DNA from 3 places in the Paenibacillus sp. GCM10027626 genome. Region 1 is predicted to be linked to each of the others. Evidence: riboswitches for the same ligand, from Rfam matches in the RefSeq annotation. Region 1 holds a riboswitch; each other region holds the start of a gene.
The links. Region 1 has a riboswitch for thiamine pyrophosphate ahead of thiD (bifunctional hydroxymethylpyrimidine kinase/phosphomethylpyrimidine kinase). Riboswitches for the same ligand answer to the same signal wherever they lie in the genome.
Positions count from the first base shown of each region.

Region 2: linked by a shared signal. The riboswitch ahead of thiC (phosphomethylpyrimidine synthase ThiC) and the one ahead of thiD (bifunctional hydroxymethylpyrimidine kinase/phosphomethylpyrimidine kinase) in region 1 are both predicted to bind thiamine pyrophosphate.
Region 3: linked by a shared signal. The riboswitch ahead of ACFQ0N_RS04680 (ABC transporter substrate-binding protein) and the one ahead of thiD (bifunctional hydroxymethylpyrimidine kinase/phosphomethylpyrimidine kinase) in region 1 are both predicted to bind thiamine pyrophosphate.

Region 1 is NZ_JBHTHC010000008.1:369,125-375,402, forward strand. Features, by position in the region: gene ACFQ0N_RS18025 (winged helix-turn-helix transcriptional regulator) at 1-129, opposite strand, end outside; gene ACFQ0N_RS18030 (DsbA family oxidoreductase) at 314-1,036, shown strand; gene ACFQ0N_RS18035 (LLM class flavin-dependent oxidoreductase) at 1,036-2,061, shown strand; gene thiE (thiamine phosphate synthase) at 2,119-2,760, opposite strand; gene thiM (hydroxyethylthiazole kinase) at 2,750-3,580, opposite strand; gene thiD (bifunctional hydroxymethylpyrimidine kinase/phosphomethylpyrimidine kinase) at 3,570-4,391, opposite strand; TPP riboswitch at 4,467-4,566, opposite strand; TPP riboswitch at 4,658-4,758, opposite strand; gene ACFQ0N_RS18055 (hypothetical protein) at 5,007-6,278, opposite strand, start outside.
Region 2 is NZ_JBHTHC010000004.1:249,017-255,294, forward strand. Features, by position in the region: gene thiO (glycine oxidase ThiO) at 1-71, opposite strand, end outside; gene ACFQ0N_RS10925 (thiazole synthase) at 74-892, opposite strand; gene thiE (thiamine phosphate synthase) at 897-1,763, opposite strand; gene ACFQ0N_RS10935 (ThiF family adenylyltransferase) at 1,781-2,848, opposite strand; gene thiC (phosphomethylpyrimidine synthase ThiC) at 2,838-4,601, opposite strand; TPP riboswitch at 4,913-5,019, opposite strand; gene ACFQ0N_RS10945 (hypothetical protein) at 5,079-6,278, opposite strand, start outside.
Region 3 is NZ_JBHTHC010000002.1:190,034-196,311, reverse strand. Features, by position in the region: gene ACFQ0N_RS04700 (TatD family hydrolase) at 1-249, opposite strand, end outside; gene ACFQ0N_RS04695 (ABC transporter ATP-binding protein) at 246-1,046, opposite strand; gene ACFQ0N_RS04690 (ABC transporter permease) at 1,051-1,827, opposite strand; gene ACFQ0N_RS04685 (thiamine-binding protein) at 1,817-2,119, opposite strand; gene ACFQ0N_RS04680 (ABC transporter substrate-binding protein) at 2,152-3,231, opposite strand; TPP riboswitch at 3,392-3,510, opposite strand; gene ACFQ0N_RS04675 (DnaD domain-containing protein) at 3,553-4,293, opposite strand; gene ACFQ0N_RS04670 (acetate/propionate family kinase) at 4,318-5,562, opposite strand; gene ACFQ0N_RS04665 (3-hydroxyacyl-CoA dehydrogenase family protein) at 5,559-6,278, opposite strand, start outside.

The DNA of each region.
Region 1 (6,278 bases):
CTGCAGCTCGCTGAATCTGCGGGCATCGTCCCGCAATTGCCATAAAATTATTATTTTCCATTTTCCCGATATTAAGTTTTGGGCCAACGTAATCGGACATGCTATACATGTATCGTCAATAGATGCCATAAATGATAATTACCCCTTTCTATATTCGAATTCCTTTAGTACTAAAAAACATACTACCTATCAAAAAACGTAGTACTTGTAATAATCGAAGTGTTGAACTAATCTTATATCATTCCGATTGAAAAGGAAATATCAAAGCAAAGCAAATCACATCATTATCCGATAAAAATTGGAGGCGAAAGTGTTGAAAGTTGAAATATGGTCCGATTTTGTATGCCCCTTCTGTTATATCGGCAAACGCCGGTTCGAAGCCGCGCTGCAGCAGTTTTCGAACAAAGGAGCGGTTGAAGTTGTATTTAAAAGTTTTGAACTCGATCCTAATGCAAAGCGAGACGGCAATCCGAGCGTATATGACATGCTTGCTGCCAAATATGGCATGAGCCGCGAGCAAGCGATCGCCAACACAAACAATCTTGCACAGCAGGCAAAAGCGCTCGGGCTCGACTATTATTTTGATCGCACGATCCTGACCAACACATTTGACGCTCACCGTCTGACGCATTTTGCCGCAACGAAAGGAAAGCTCGCCGAGATGACGGAACGATTGTTGAAAGCTCATTTTACCGATACGCTTCATATTGGCCATCAAGACACTTTAGCCGATTTGGCCGCGGAGATCGGCCTTGATCGCGACGAAGCTCTCCGCGTTCTGACTAGCAGCGACTACGCGAATGAAGTACGTGCTGATGAAGAGGAAGCCAGACGGATCGGCGTCAAGGGCGTTCCGTCCTTCGTCATTAACAGAAAATATGCCATATCCGGCGCACAGCCGAGTGAAGTATTTTTGGAGGGCTTGCAAAAAGCGTGGGAAGAAGACCACCCGCTAACCGTACTCGGCGGTTCTGCCGAAGGTGCGGTATGTACGGACGAAGGTTGTGCGATTCCCGGAAAAGAGAGTCAATCATGATGATCAAGTTAGGTGTTCTGGATCAAGTATTTGTCAGTGAGGGCGGGACTGCCGCAGACGGATTGCGACAGTCGACCCGTCTTGTTCAGGCAGCAGAATCACTTGGTTACTACCGCTTCTGGATATCAGAACATCATGCTACGCCTGCGCTCGCTTTCTCCAGCCCGGAAGTGCTGATCCCACATCTGGCTGCCGCAACGTCACGCATTCGCGTCGGATCGGGCGGCATTATGCTCCCGCATTACAGCGCGTATAAAGTTGCGGAAAACTTCCGGCTGCTGGAGGCGCTCCATCCCGGACGCATCGATCTTGGCTTGGGACGCGCCCCGGGCGGCATGCCGCTTGCAACGAAAGCGTTGCAGCAGGATAAATTTGTTGATGTGAACAAATATCCTCAACAGGTACTGGATATTATCGGTTACTTCCATAACGCGATGCCTGTGGGCCACCCATTCGAGAAGTTGTTGGCCTCCCCTGACATTCCGACGGCGCCGGAAATTTGGCTGCTCGGTTCAAGTGGTGAAAGTGCGAGGATTGCCGCAAAACTGGGAACTTCATATGCATTCGCAGAATTTTTCGGTACGCCGGGAGGCGAAGAGGCGACCCAGTATTACAATGGGCATTTCGAGCCGAACCCGGTACTGGAAGATCAACCGCGCTCGATGATCGCCACAATTGCCATTTGCGCCGATACGGAAGAAGAAGCGGACCGATTGGCAAAAAGCAGCGATTTATTGTTCCTTGGCATTGCTACTGGCAGGGAGATGCCATTTCTGCCTTCCGTGCAAACAGCCGCGGCTTATCCGTATACGGAAATGGATTTAATGCACATCCGGCAAACTCGAAAGCGACGAGTAGTCGGCACTCCTGCCCAAGTGAAAGAACAGTTGCTTCGAATGGCGGCGGACTACAACGTTGGTGAAATTCTCATCAATAGCCCGATCCATGACGAGAAGGCGCGAATTCGCTCATACGAGCTGATTGCGGATACGTTCGGGATGACCGGGAAAAATAGTAACCTCTAGTAGTCGTCGAATACATCAAAAGAAAAGGACCTGCTCATGCGGGTCCCTCTTATCCTATTATAATTTGGAATCAATCCCCAGAAACAAACCCTTCAGCTTGGCAGCCGCGAGTGTTATATCGTCCTCGGAAATGACAGCGGAAACCACCGCAATTCCATCTATCCCTGTATTCGAAAATAAGGGGATGGTGTTTTTGTTTATGCCGCCAATCACCACGACTGGCAATTGAATCGCCTTTCTTATTTCTCTTAATTCTTCCATAGCTACCAGTTCAGCGTCTGTTTTTGTGCCTGTCGCAAACATAGCGCCAACGCCGAGATAATCGGCACCGTCTTTCTCGGCTTGAAGAGCTTCCGCAAGACTGGATGCGGATACGCCGAGGATTTTGTCCTCTCCAATGATTTTTCGCACAATTTTAGCGGGCAAATCACTTTGTCCGATATGTACGCCGTCAGCTCCTACCGCCAAAGCGATGTCCACACGGTCATTGATGATGAGTGGAATATTGAAATGATTAGTAATCGCTAATACTTTCACTGCAGTATGATAAAAATCCAATGAGGATAATTTCTTCTCACGTAATTGAACCAGCGTACACCCGCCTAAAATCGCTTGTTCTACTGCCTGTTCCAACGCATCCGTACTCATCAGGCTGCTGTCCGTAACCAAATAAAGGCTGTAATCCAGCTCAGGCTTCATATACTTTAGCCCCTTTGTGTATCGTTTGGGCGCTTATTTTGCTTATTTCATCTATGAGAGCTGTACGGTAGCTGCCGTTTCCTTTTTGACCAGCATTTTCATAAGCATGTTCCCCTGCAATCCCCGTACACAAAAGACCGGCGACTGCCGCCATACGGTAATCCCCTGTGCTGCCGCAGAAAGAAGCGATAAGGGACGTGCACATACATCCTGTGCCGGTTATGGAGCCGAGCATTGGATGCCCATTCTCAATACAAATGACTGTTTTGCCATCGGATACGATATCAGTTTCTCCGGTAATGGCGACCGTACAGTTATATTGAGCCGCCAAGCCGCTTGCAATATCTATGCCGCTTTGCAGACTGTTCTCCAAGTCCGCTTCGGAAGCGTCCACTCCTTTCGTTGTTGCTTGGAGTCCGGCGATATAACGAATTTCAGACATATTGCCGCGAATGACGCTGAATTGCAGCCGTTCGAGCATCATCCTAACCGTCTGATTGCGGAAATTCGACGCGCCCGCGCCCACCGGGTCCAAAACGACGGGTATGCTCATTTCATTTGCTTTTTCCCCCGCGGCAAGCATAGATTCTATTGTTCTTTTATTTAAAGTCCCTATATTCAACACAAGCGCGGAGGATATTGCAGTAATTTCAGCCGCTTCCTCGATATCATCAGCCATGATGGGAGAAGCGCCGATTGCAAGCGTAACATTTGCGCAGTCGTTTACTGTCACATAATTGGTAAGATGGTGAACCAAAGGCTTGGTTTGCCGGACGTTGCTCAATAAACCGCTGATGTTTAAGGTTAAGTTATTGTCCATTGATCTCAGGCCCTTTCTTTAATCCATTGTTGTAAAGCTCATAAAAATGATGAGTCGGGCCGTTGCCCTTTCCGATGGACAAGGAATGCTGAATAGCGATTGTGATATATTCCTTCGCCCTATGTACCGCTTCCTGTAATCCATACCCCAATGCGAGGTTGGATGCAATAGCGGATGAATAGGTGCAGCCTGTGCCATGCGTATTTTTTGTCTCTATACGCTGTGCGTCGAACGAATAAAATTGTTCCCCGTCGAACAAGATATCCAGCGCGTTTCCTGCAGCATGACCGCCTTTTACAAGGACATTTTTACAGCCCATTTTATAAATCGCTGCGGCCGATTTTTTCATATCTTCGACATTGTTAATTTGTATGCCGGCGATTTTCTCTGCTTCTGGAATATTAGGAGTAAGAAGGTCAGCTAACGGAATAACCGTTTGGATCATTGTGTCTATTGCGTCGGGGTTCATAAGCGGACAGCCGTTTTTCGCATACATAACAGGATCAATTACAACATTGGCGGGAGCGTATTGTTTGAGCCTTCCTGCAACTGCATTCATGCAATCCGGCTGTGAGAGCATACCAATTTTCACTGCATCTACATCAATATCCTCGAAAACAGCATCGATTTGTTTTTCAATCATATCGGGCCTGACATCCTGAATGTCAATGACGCGGCTCGTATTTTCGGCTACTACTGAAGCAATGACACTCATGCCAAAAACGCCATGAGCCGAGAAAGTTTTTAAGTCGGCTTGAATGCCAGCGCCTCCGCTGCAATCCGAACCGGCAATCGTTAATACTTTTTTCATGCTTGCCACTCCCATTCTGTTAAATGTATAAAATAAAAAAACCTTGTCCTATTTCTGACAAGGGTAAAATAACACGGTCAATTGTTATTTGCTTCCCTACGTCAGTCTTAACTAACAGGTTCAAAGGGTCAGGTTTTAACCTTCTCAACCGCGAACAGTCCCCCCGCAAACGATAAGCCATATTCAGTTTTAGCAGCACACTGCAGTTAATATAAAAATAGAGCGCTCTCTCGATTCGTAGAAAGCGCTCTAACCATATACATAGAAAGATGTAATGATTCGCTTCCCTACGTTGGTCTTAACCAACAGGTTCAAAGGGTCAGGTTTTAACCTTCTCAACTACAAAGTAGTCCCCCCGCAAATTAGTATCATTAAAACATAAGCTTTTCAAAAAGTCAAATTTAGCGTTTGTTGCCAAGCTTGATCCCACGAGTAGCCTCCTTTTATAAAACTGTTATGATTCCATACGCGCCCTTTAAGTTTCGGTAGTCGTTGGTCATCATCGAGATACATGCAGCCATCCCCTTGTAATAATTGTTTAAACTCATGTTCAAAAGTATTGAATTTTTTCGGTCATCTACAAACCAATACGGCTAGACTTGACTGGTCGAACCATCACAAAAGATATGTTTTTAGCAAATCTCGATTATTCAACACAGCCTTGCAAAGCTTGTTCACGTTCACTTCTTGCGCTTTAATTGAAAGGATGGCAAGAACGACATTCGACAATCTTGAGTGATCAAAATGCTGTATAATATCATCCCATGCTTTTTTATGAATATAAAAATATCGATTTCGTGCAGCAAGCAACCGGATTTTCTCATTTGTTTTCATTTCTTGAAAACGGGCAAACTGTTGCTGGTCACTTTCCAATTCCGTTTTCACATAATCCTTCAATTTCGTAAGAGCTTCCAGCAGCAGTGGATGAATCGCGTCACCCTTTTCCCACAATAGCAAATCATCAAAATCTGTGATCACGTTCGTGGGGGCAGATACCACATGCTCCACCGACTCTTCTTTGTTCCACGATTGAAACTCGCGCCATAGCTCAGCCTTTTCTTCCCGGATGCCGCGCTCTTTCTCCAACAACGCCTCTATATCGCATGTATGACCAAGTTTATATCGTAACATAGCAACCATATCTGAAAAAGACAAACCCGATTTCACACGTTCCTGAACCCCTGCGATTTGCAACAAAATCTTTCCAAACAAAGAAGGGATCGTCTCCGGTTTCTCACTATGTGGATGATTGATCGACGTCCGCACGAATTCATCCAGGCTATCCTCCTCTGTTCCCCATTCCATTGACAGTACCGTTTCTATGAAATCGGCCGGATCAAATCTGCAACCATGTGGTTCAAGCACACAGATATCGCATGCCTCTTCCAGGCTGTAACCCTGGTTCAAATAAGCGGCAAGCGAGCTTCGAAATCCGACCATATTGACATCGAATTGCTTAAACCGTTCCGTAAAGTAAGCCGAAATCACTTCCGCTCTGAATTGTTTTCTTGCAAAGTCCCCCAGCGCCGAGTTCTTTTCTTGCAAGGTCAATTCCATCAAAGCTTTCAATGCAGCAATCTCATCGTGCAACACTCTTTTTATTCTGTTCAGCAGCTTCGCGTTATCGGCCCGATCCATCAGCTCGATTGGTTTTTTTAGTTTCGAATTTGCCCATTCCACCGCTTTATATATTTGACTAAAGGACACATCGCCAAAGACAATCGCATGCCCCGGAAATCGGCTTTCAATCAGACAGGCGATCGCCAGCACAGGGATGTGATACGGAAGGCCTTGTGTTTTGGATTCAAACACCTCGACATCATCCACTTCACTATCGTCCAAATCTTCGCTGATTAACGAAATAAGGATATCATCACATTGACCTCT
Region 2 (6,278 bases), on a different contig from region 1:
CGCTGCACAGCTTCGAAGGCGCAGGATAAGCCGATCACGCCGCCGCCCAGCACAATAATGCGCCCTGCCATGTTCAATCGCCCCTTTGCAGCGTATGGAATGACGGCGCAGAGATGCCTTCTAGCTCACTGCTGGCCGACGCATAGCGTTTTTTCGGGATACGCCCGGCGCAATAAGCCATTCGTCCTGCTTCAACCGCCAGCCGAATCGCATAAGCCATCGCTACCGGATCATGCGCCTTGGCTACAGGCGTATTGACGAGAATGCCTGCCGCCCCAAGCTCCATCGCCTGCACAACATCGCCGGCTGAGCCGATACCGGCGTCCACAATGACCGGAACTGCTGCCTCCTCAACAATAAGTCCAATATTGTACGGGTTGAGTACGCCCAGACCTGAGCCGATCGGTGCGCCGCCCGGCATCACAGCTGCCGCTCCCGCTTCCTCCAGCCGCTTGCACAAAACCGGGTCGTCTGACGTATAAGGCAATACGACGAACCCTTCCTTCGCTAATTGTTCCGTCGCCTTCAGCGTCTCGATCGGATCCGGCAGCAGCGTCCGCACATTGGCGCTGATCTCCACCTTCACCCAGTTTCCCAGCCCGGCAGCCCTTGCCAACCGGGCAATCCGCACCGCCTCCTCCGCATTGCCGGCGCCTGATGTGTTCGGCAAATAGACCAGCGTGCGGTCTTCCATCTGCTGCAGCAGCGAATCATCTTCCACATAATCGAGATTGACTCTGCGCACAGCGAACGTAACGACCTGCGCCGCAGATGCATCTAGCGCCATCTGCATTACAGCCGGGCTCGGAAAACGTCCCGTCCCCAGAAAAAACCGCGATGTCAATTCTGTTCCGCCAATCTTGAGCGGATCGTCTTTACGCTGAAACTCCACTTTGTTAACCTCCCCCTACAAAATGAACGATTTCCAGTGTCGCCCCTTCTGCAATCGGCGTCTGTGTCCACATATGGCGCACAACGATAACGCCGTTCAATTCCACAACAATTCGTTTCCCGCCAAGTCCCAGTTGTTCGATCAGCGCCTGCACATGAGCTGCATGCGTCCGCTCCTCGCGCCCGTTTACCCGAATTGTCACCGCTTGGCTGCTGCCGCCTTCCTTCGGCTGCTGATCGGCCGCTGCGATTCTCGCCAGCAGCTGGCGGCAGGCGGCTGCGGGATCATCGCTTCCGACGATTGCCGATACGGCACATATCCGCCGCGCGCCTGCGCGCAGCACTTCATCCACGTTATTCGGCGTAATCCCGCCAATGGCGACAAATGGAATGCTGATTTGGCTCGCTGCTTCTGTCACATAGGAAGTCGTTACTGCCGTTCTTCCCGGCTTTGTCCCTGTCGGATATACAGGCCCGACGCCGATATAATCCGCTCCGCCGGCTTGCGCCGCCAAAGCCTGGCCGATGTTATGGGTCGAAATTCCAATCAGCCGATCCGGTCCGACGATACGGCGCGCTTCAGCGAGCGGCAAATCGTCCTGCCCCAGATGGACGCCATCCGCCTCTACGGCAAGCGCCACATCGATATGATCGTTAATAATAAGCGGCACATTGTAGCGCAGAGTCAGCTCACGCAGCGCATAGGCCTTAGCGAGCACTTCCCGCTTCGGCGCATTTTTCGCCCGGAGCTGGACAATGTCTGCTCCTCCTTGCAGGGCAGCTTCCATCACCGGGATCATCTGCCTTCCCGGATGATAGTTTTCCCCCGTAATGGCATACAGCCGAAAATCCTTCCATTTTTCATTCCGCATCTTCTTCCGCTCCCTCTTTATCCCGCTCCGCTTTGCTGCTGGCGCGGCAAATATTGCCCGCATAAGACAAGCGCCCGCTCAGCATCGCTCGTCCCTTGCACCAGAACGCGGCCATCGGGAAATAAGACCAGCTTTTCACCGGCCGGAATATGAATTTTCAACAAATACGGATTGATCGTCACTTCGTAATTGGCAGCTGCAAACCGCTGCTTCATCGCGGTCAGATCGAAAGCGGACGCCCAGGCTACTTGTACGCTGTCACGCCCGCAAATCGCCGTTGCCTGGGGAGAACCGGCTGGCGGCAAAGCGGGGGCGGCATCCCCCTTGTACCCGCAATGCGGACAAGCTGGTACAGCTGACGGCAGTGCAGCTTCATACAAGCGAAACGGCCACAAATTCACCGTCAGCCATGTGCGCCGCAGCATATCGCTGTTTCCCGTCAGCCACTTGAGCGCTTCTGCCGCCTGCATCGCCGCAATCCAGTCGACAATCGGCGAAATGACGCCAATCGTATCGCAGGTTTCCCCTTGCTCGCCCTCCGATTCTTCGCCAACCAGGCAGCGCAGGCATGCACTTTCGCCCGGCACAAGCGCTGCACACATGCCATGCGCTCCGGCAATCCCGCCATAAAACAGCGGGATCCCTTCTTGGAAGCAAGCATCGCTCATCACATAGCGCGTCTCGGCATTGTCTGTTCCGTCCAGCACAAGGGCCGCACCTGAGACAAACGTGGACACATTGGCCGCCGTCACATTGGCGACATGCGGCTCTATGCTGACCTCGCTATTGATTTGGCGCAATTTATTCGCTGCAGCCACCGTCTTCGGCAGCATCGCCAGCGCGTCAGCTTCATCAAACAGCATCTGGCGCTGCAGATTGCTTGGCTCTACAAAATCGCGGTCAACGATGCGAATCGTACCGATGCCTGCCCGCGCCATATGCTGGGCCAGGGAGGCGCCGAGTGCGCCGCACCCGACGATCAGTACCGTTGCCGCTTGCAGCCGCTCCTGGCCCTGCAGCCCTATCGGCGCAAAGCGAATCTGCCGGGAGTAGCGCTCTGACCACCGATTGTCATTAGGTGCCATAAATCGTACTACCCGCTGCTTTAAAAGCTTCAGACTTTTCCTTCATCCCCGCTTCAATCGCCTCGCGCGTCTCCAGCCCATTCTCCTCGGCATAGTCGCGGATATCTTGCGTGATGCGCATACTGCAAAACTTCGGTCCGCACATGGAGCAGAAATGAGCCGTCTTCGCCGCTTCAGTCGGCAAGGTTTCATCGTGGTAGGACATCGCCCGTTCCGGATCAAGCGACAAATGAAACTGATCGCGCCAGCGGAACTCAAATCTCGCCTTCGAAAGCGCATCATCGCGCTGCTGCGCACGCGGATGGCCTTTGGCCAAATCTGCCGCATGCGCGGCGATTTTGTACGTAATGACGCCTTCTTTAACGTCTTCCTTATTCGGCAGTCCCAGATGCTCCTTCGGCGTTACGTAGCACAGCATCGCCGTCCCGAACCAGCCGATCATCGCCGCCCCGATCGCGGACGTAATATGATCGTACCCCGGCGCAATATCTGTCGTCAGCGGTCCCAGCGTATAGAACGGTGCCTCCTGGCAAACCTCCAGCTGGCGATCCATATTTTCCTTGATTAGATGCATCGGCACATGTCCCGGCCCTTCGATCATCACCTGAACATCATGCTTCCAGGCAATTTTCGTCAGCTCGCCAAGCGTGTCCAGCTCGCCGAACTGCGCTTCGTCGTTTGCATCGGCAATCGAGCCCGGGCGCAGACCGTCGCCTAACGAAAAGGCCACATCATAACGCTTCATAATTTCACAAATCTCTTCAAAATGGGTATACAAAAAATTCTCTTTATGATGCGCCAGACACCACGCCGCCATAATCGAGCCGCCCCGCGAAACGATCCCCGTCACCCGCTTCGCTGTAAGCGGTATGTACCTAAGCAGGACGCCGGAATGAATCGTAAAATAATCGACCCCTTGCTCTGCCTGCTCGATCAATGTATCGCGGAAAACTTCCCAGCTTAAATCCTCCGCCTTGCCATTAACCTTTTCAAGCGCCTGATAAATCGGAACCGTTCCTACCGGTACCGGCGAATTTCGCACAATCCATTCCCGCGTCGTATGAATATTTTTGCCTGTGGACAAATCCATGATCGTATCCGCACCCCAACGGGTCGCCCAGGTCATTTTTTCTACTTCCTCCTCAATCGAGGAGGCGACGGCCGAGTTGCCGATGTTCGCATTAATTTTGACATGAAAATGACGCCCAATAATCATCGGCTCACTTTCCGGATGGTTAATATTTGCCGGAATAATCGCTCTGCCCGCTGCAACCTCATCCCGCACAAACTCCGGTGTCATCCCTTCGCGGATCGCGATAAATTCCATCTCAGGCGTGATGATCCCCTTCCGCGCATAGTGCAGCTGCGTGACATTCCGCCCTTCCTTAGCGCGCAGCGGACGGCGCCCATTCCCCGGAAACACCTCGGCTCCCCGCTGCGCTGCCGATTGCGCCGTACTGAAGCCATTATCCTGCGGCTTGATGGCGCGCCCCTCATAGCGCTCTACATCCGCTCGCTCCTCAATCCAGCCGCGGCGCAGCTCCGGCAATCCACGGCGAACATCGATGACAGACTCTTGATCCGTATATGGACCGCTCGCATCATATACGCGAACCGGCTCATTTTCCACTTCGATTCCTTTTTGGTTTGAAGGCGTCAAGCCAATCTCCCGCATCGGCACTTGCACATCCGGACGGCTTCCCTCTACATATACTTTGCGGCTGCCTGGCAATGGCGTTGTTAATATTGGCATAAAAAAACCTCCTAGAGTTTCAATTCGAAAATCACTAGGAGGCGCTCATAATAGTCAAAATAGAAACGGCTGCGCAAGTCCATGGCATCAAAAAACAACATGCTGCCATTGTCATAGAAGAGACGCTGCTCGCCAGAACAAAAAAGACCGTTCCGGCGAAGGAGCGGTCTGTATACGCGGACATTCCCGAATATGCTGCAGCAGCATAAGCCGCCACGCTATTCCGGGCACATTAGCAATAACAGGCAGCCTGCTGCGGCCAGAGCTATACAGCTTACCCCACGCCTATCAGCAGTCGCATTGCTAATGTCGCATTCACATTCCCACTTTCCTACGCTGGCATGACCCAGATCAGGTTCTAAGGGACCAAGGCACTGCTGCCTTATCTCAGCCCATACGGGCGCCCCTAGTGGATTTCCTGTGTAAGACTATACCCCTCCTCCTTCCGTTTTGTCAACTCTCTTCTGGCAAATCCCGCTATTGCCTGCGATGGACGCCTGCAATTGCATTTACATTGCCGGCAATTTGAATCGTTGCTGTTGTCTGTTTGACTATACCGTTGCTGTAGTACGCAATAAATGTAAACGTCAGCGGACCATCGCTAAGCTGCTCGAATTGCTTATCCCACAGCTCCCCTTTCCATTGGGAAGCAGACGTATCTGCAGCGATCAGGCGGGTCGAATATTCCCCCATCTTCACTTCGACACGAGTGGCTTTAGTAGCTCCAGCTGTCTTTGTCGTTCCTGCATACAAAACAAACTTTTCTCCTGCCCAAAACATATCATAGCTTCGCGGTTGTTCCTCATTGCCGCTAATTTTCTTATTGCTTGCCTTGCGCCGCTCATCCCATAATTCCGTATGCTTTACTTCACCGCTAACTGTTAACGGAAGCACCTGAATCGTCTTCTGCACAATGACCGGATCAGCCTTTCCATCCGACACTATCAGCTCAACACTGTATTGACCCGGCTTAGCAGCGTTTATTTCCGGTTCATTAATACTATATGGATGATCCGCCTCATAATTAAAATCGCTTGATTTTCCGGATGGATCGACGATCCGGTAACGCATTGTCAACCGGTCGCGGTCGGCATCATCGGCATTTGCGCGCAGTGTAATTGTATCCCCTTCATAAACCGGCTTCGGCTGCCAATCAAAATCAGCAGTTGGCGGCTGATTCGTTTCAATATAAAAGAATTTCGGATCGCTCCACACGCCCCAATCATAGCCATCAAAAACGCGCACCATTACATACAGATTAACTTTTTCCGGCAGATCAACCGCCGGTCGCCAAGCTCTGCCGCTGCCCGGCCGAACATCAGTGTCCAGCAGCTGCACGCCGCCATATTTGTAAATTCTGAGCTGGAAGCGTGTTTGCGGATCGCCATCGGTATCGTAATAGCTCCATTTAAATTCCGGCCGCAGCTCCTTCAGCTTGGTTGGCTTGTTCTGATCGTTGCTGTCCGGAACAAGAATCTGTGCGACCGGCAAGCGGTTTACAATATTCACTTGGCGGCTGAACTGTGCCTCAGCGCCGGCAGAATCCTGTACCCTTTGCCGAATATTGAACGTTCCCAGCGTATTGAACGTCTTCGTCCAACTCGTCCGCGATGTGCTCTGCAGCGTTTCGCCGCCGCCCGTCGTTACATTGCGGATGTAGTATTCATGCGGCAAGTT
Region 3 (6,278 bases), on a different contig from region 1:
CAGCGCAGCAAGCTCTGCCTTATCAGGAAGCCGCTGCTCCGGATGAAAGCCATAGGCAGGCGTAATCAGATCAGGATACCGCTCTGCCAGCGCTTGATTCCCTCGACTGGAAGAAAGGTTCATAGACACAGCCACGATGCCGGTGACACCGTCCGCCGCCGCGTTCTCCAGCAAAGCGCCGCGCTCAGCCTGCTCATACAAATCGACATGCAAATGCGCATCAACATAAAGTATCCGCTGTCCGCTCATAATGGCCCCCCTATTGCCCCGCCTGCGCCGACCGGCTGCAGCAGGCTGTAAATTTCCTGCTTCAGCTCATTGAACAGCTGATCCGTCCACAGCTCTTCTTCGCGCGGCCGTGCAAACGGGACGTTAATTTCGCGAATGACCCCAGCCGGCGCATGGGAAAGGACGATAATCCGATCAGACAGCAGCAGCGCTTCCTCAATGCTGTGGGTAATAAAAAGTACAGAACGCCGATCTGCCTCCCATAGCGACAGCAGCCATCTCTGCATATGCAAGCGAGTCAGCGCATCCAGCGCGCCAAACGGCTCATCCAGACACATCAGCGGCTGCGGCGAAAGCAGCGCCCGCAAAAAGGATACCCGCTGCTGCATCCCTCCCGACAACGCATGCGGATAAGCATCCGCCTCCGCGCCCAGACCGACTTTATCCAGCCATTCCCGAGTGGCCGCCCGCGCCTGCTCGCGCGGAATGCCGGCAATTTCCAGCGCCATCTCAATATTACCCGCCACAGTGAGCCAAGGCATCAAGGAGGCCTGCTGCGGCATATAGGCGATTAACCCGCGCTCAAGCGGCTCAATCCGGCGGCCGCCAATGAATATTTCGCCTGCCGTCGGTTTTTCAAGTCCGCCGATAAGATGAAAGAGCGTCGACTTCCCGCTGCCGGAAGGACCGATAAGCGAGACGAACTCCCCTGTTTTCACATAAAGCGACACATCCTTCAGCACCTGCTTGGCTTGCGAGCCGCCGTTGAATGTCTTGGACAGCCCCCGCACTTCCAGAGCATTATGTTCATTGCTCATAACCTCACTCCCCTTCCAGCTTCGGCGCCCGCCAGCGAACAAATAGTCTTTCCAGTATGGCGATCAGACCGAATAACAACAGGCTCATCGCAACAATCGTCACGATGCCGACGAATACACGGCTCGTCTGGAAGCCCTTGGACGCCAGCCGGATAAAAGCGCCGAGCCCTTTGCCCGATCCGATCGTATCAACGTAGATTGCGCTGATTACGCTGTATGTGGCAGCAATTTTCAATCCCGAGAACAAGTAACTGATGGCATTAGGCAGCTCCAGCCGCCAAAACATTTGCTTTCTGGTTGCTCCTATCATCTTCATGTACATGACCAGCTTTGGATCTGCTTGCGTAAGTCCTGTCAGCATGGCGACAGCAACCGGAAAGAAACATACGAGCATTAAAAGAAGCACTTTGGGCAGCAGTCCAAAGCCGAACCAAATGACAAATAGCTCGATAAGCACAAAGACAGGCACATTTTGCGTCAACACAAGCAAAGGGTAGAAGCCGGCTTTTGCTCCGGGAATCATATGCAGCAAAGCGGCGAGCACGAAGCCCGCCGCCGATCCCGCTGCAAAGCCGAGCAGCGTCAAACTTATCGTGGTACTAGCATGGTCGTACAGCCGAGGGGCCACCGCAAGAAATTCCTTCGCAATTGCCGACGGCGCAGGCAGCAGCCAAGGGTCCAGCCGAAAAAAAGCGACCGCAGCTTGCCATATTAGTATCAACGAAGCGAGCACCGCTGCCGGCGGCCATACCTTGCTAAGTACGGATCTTTTATTTCCCATCCGGGTATTTCTCCAGCAGCCGGTCCATAGAAGCGCCATTTTTCGGGTTGTGATACACTTTGATTTGCGAAATGACCGAAGGGCAGCCCATCTCAGTCATTGCGTCATTCATGCGCTGGACAATCTGCAGCAGCTCGCCCAGTTCACCTTCCATCGTCGTCTCAAGCGGCGCTACCCGGTAAGGCACCCCGGATGCTTTAATAACCGCAATTGCCCGGTCAACATAAGGAAGCGAGCTTTCCCCGCCAGGTGTTTGCGGCAAAATCTGAATGCTTAGCAATGTGTTAGCCACTGTGAACAGCTCCTCTTATTGTAATGTTCGCTTTATCCTTGCGGCAAAAATTCATTCGTAAACGCTTTGTCTACATCCAGTTCCTGCTCAAGCAATTTGTGGTCGAGCATCCATTTGGCATAGTTTTCCCACACTTCCCGCTTCTGTTCGCCCCAGCGCGGCGCATCGTCCTGATATTTCGGGCTGAGCCATTTCTGGCTGGCACGCACCAGGTCGGCATTCAAGTCCGGTTCGGCTTTGATCAGCACCTCGGCAGCGTCTTCCGGATGCTCGATGGCAAACTGATAGCCTTCGGCTGCCCCGGCGACAAAAGCTTCAACCAGCGCCTTATTATCGGCGATCATTTTCTCGCTTGTGGTCAGAACAGGCGTGTAGTAATCCAGCTTATCGCTATAGTCTGTCAAATACACCATGTTCAGCTTTTCTCCGCGAAGCTCCGCCTCGACACCGGTCCAGGCGTAATAAATCCAGGCAAAGTCGATATTGCGTTTGACCGCTGTAAAGAAATCGACATCCCCGATGCTAACGTTTGTGACCTTGCTGGCATCGGCGCCCTGCTCGCTCATCAGTGATTCGATAATCGCTTCCTCGGCAGGGGAGCCCCAGCCGCCATAAGTCTTGCCTTCAAAATCTTTTGGCGTTTTAATGTTTTTCTCCACAGGCGAAGCGAATCCGGACGTATTGTGCTGAATGACTGCTGCAAGCGATACGATAGGCACGCCTTGAATTCTCGCTTGGGTAACGCCCTCCTGGTAGCTTACGCCAAACTCGGCCGCTCCAGTGGCGACCATTTTGTCCGATCCGGCATCCCCTGGCAAAATAATTTCCACATCAAGCCCGTGATTTTTGAAAAAGCCGTTGTCTCTGGCAACATATAATCCGGTATGATTAGTATTCGGAGCCCAATCCAGCACCAGCTTCACCTTCGTGAGCGGTTTGTTTTCGGCTTGTCCGGCTTCTCCGTCATTTGGCTGCTGCTGCCCGTTCCCGGTGCCGCTGCCTGTATTTGCCGGCGCTTCATTGCCCGCTTTTGCCCCGCATCCGGCAATTACCAGCATGAATACGACAAGCATAATTCCAAAGTTCAGTACCTTGCTGCCTTTTCTGTTCATCATCTCGATTGCCTTCCCCTTCCTGACTGCACCAAAAAATTTAAAGCGACTTGATCTGTCCTGTATACATAGAAAAAGCGTCCTCCTGACCGGAGGACGCTACAACATTGCTCTACAAAAACCGCCTGTTACGGCGTCTGCATAAACAGAGCCGGTAAAGCACGGCTAGATGCTAAGTTCCTACGCTGGCATTATCCAGATCAGGTCTAAGGGTCGGGATTGTTCTTGCTTTGGAATCCCCTCTCAGCCGGCCATTACCCAGCTCCCCATGTCATATTCAATTAGTCGCAAGCTTCATTATACCACTAACCGGGCAAAAAGCTACTCTTTTTCTCGCTCGAATTGGCGATCGAATGATGAAGACGCCCCTTTTCTTCCCGTCCGGAATTTGCGCGTATGCACCTTCGCCTCATCCGTATTCGTAACGCGATTGCGGCTCCATTCAATCAGAATGCGGTCGATGTAGCGGAAATGCAGCTTTCCGGCAAAGACGGCCTCCTTCAAAGCAAACCGAATCAGTTCGTCCGGATAGCGGTCCTCATCAAGCCAGCCGCTGATTGTCTCGCATTCCATCGGTGATAACGGGCGGCCGAACTCCTGTTCAAATACTGTAAACAGATCCGCTGCCGGCAAATCGGCATCCGATTCCTCACGTGCCTGCCGATCTGGCCGGACATGGTTAAGCGACTGCTTGGCATTATCCGACATCCATTCTGCGGAGCGTAATATCCAGCCATCCCAATTATAACATTCGGAATGGACGCCGGTGACCGGATCGAGCTGCTCGTCGATGGCCAGCAGCCCCTCCTTAAGCAGTCTGCCGATAAGCTGGTGCGCGGCACTCACCGTTATGCCCAATCGCTCGGCCAGTTGCTCCGGCGTGGGAAAGTCGATCTGCTCCAATTGGCGGAACATCAGCAGCTGAACAAGCAGCATCATTTCTGTATCAGACAGGCCGATCCCCCGATAGGCGCGCAGCAGCCCGGCGGGAATAACGACACTGCCGCTATTCATCGCCGCAGCCATGCCGCGGGCGTAAGCCTTCCACATTTCATTTTTCATTCATACACTCAACCCTTCGCTAATTTAACCGTTTTGTAGCGGCTCAGCCCCAGCCGAGCCCTTCGCTTGATTGTTGAGCATTAAATGATACGTATCCTGGGCGATAACAAGCTCCTCATTGGTCGGTACAACCCATACCTCTACACGAGAGGCGTCGGTCGAAATTTTGCGGGCCTCTTTGCTATGTACCGCATTACGCTCAACGTCCAGCTCAATGCCGAAAAATGTCAGCTCCTCACATACCGCTTGGCGTACAATGGCAGAATTTTCACCTACCCCTGCCGTAAAAACGAGCGCATCTAGCCCGTTCATAACAGCGGTATACGCCCCGATATATTTGCGCAGCCGGTACACGTACATATCAAAAGCGAGCGTTGCCTGCTTGTCCCCTTCAGCCATCGCTTCCGTAATTTCCCGCATGTCGCTGCTGATGCCGCTGATCGCCTGCAAGCCGCTATGCTTATTCAGCATCGAGTTGACATCGCTTAAGGTCAGCTCTTCCTTGAACATTGCGAAAGGTACTATCGCCGGATCAAGATCGCCGCTGCGCGTACCCATCATCAGCCCTTCAAGCGGTGTGAGCCCCATACTGGTATCGCACGACTTTCCATCCTTTATCGCTGCGCAGCTGGCGCCATTGCCAATATGGCAGGTGACCATTTTCAACTCTGCAAGCGGCTTGCCGATCAGCTCGGCTGCTATACGGCTTACATAATCGTGCGAAGTGCCATGAAAGCCGTAGCGCCGTATTTTATGCCTTTTGTAAAGCGCCATCGGAATCGGGTACAGAAACGCTTTGCGCGGCATCGTCTGATGAAAGGCGGTATCGAATACAACCGTTTGCGGCACGCCCGGCATATTCGCTTCGACAGCGGCAATTCCCATCATTGCTGCCGGATTATGGAGCGGCGCCAGATCGAACAATTGGCGGATCTCCAGCTGGACCTTTTCATTGACAATGGTGGATTCTTTAAAGCTTTCGCCGCCGTGAACGACGCGGTGGCCGACTGCTTTTATTTCATCCATCGACTTCAGCTTCCCGTATTCGGGGTGGGTAAGCAGATCTATAACCCGTCTAACAGCCGTGTTATGATCGAGAATTTCACTGACATGCCGGACATCCGGCATTCCTGCAGGCTCATGCGATACGATCGAGGATTCCATCCCGATCCGCTCCACTCGCCCCTGCGCAAGCACGGTCTCATTCTTCATATTGTACAGCTGATACTTGAGCGACGAGCTCCCGGCGTTCATTACTAAAATAATCATATACGGATCCCGTCCTTATCATAGTTAAAAAAGCCAATACCGCTCTTTACGCCCAAATGGCCAGCGCGCACCATCTTTTTCAAAATGGTTGACGGGCGGTATTTGACCTCTCCGTATTCGCGAAACATTTGCTCCAAAGCGGCAAGGATTGAATCAAGCCCGAAGCGGTCGGCCATCTCGAAAGGGCCGTACTGGAAAGAGTAGCCGATGCGCATCGCACTGTCGATATCGTCTGCCGACGCCACTCCTTCCTGCAGCACATGCATCGCTTCGTTAATATAGAGGCAAATCAGCCTTGTCGTGACAAAGCCTGGCGATTCAAAGACCATGACACTTTTTTTATGAATAACCGCTTCGACAAAATGCTTCGTCCGTGAAAATGTGCTTTCCGAGGTTTTTAAGCCGCGGACAATTTCCACCAAATTGGTTTTTATGACCGGATAGACAAAGTGCATCCCGATAACCCGCTCAGGATGCGAAGTGAAGCCGGCAATTTCCGTCAAGCTCAGCGTTGACGTATTGCTCGCAAGTATAACATCGGGCTCGCACAGTTTATCCAGCTGAGCAAACACTTCCCTTTTTCTCTCCATATTTTCCGTCACGGTCTCGATCACGATATCGCATTCCGGAATGGCCGAGAAGCGCTCAACTGGATGAATCCGGTTCATAATCAGTTTTTTTTCGGACTGCGTCAGCGCCCATTTTTCGATCTGCCG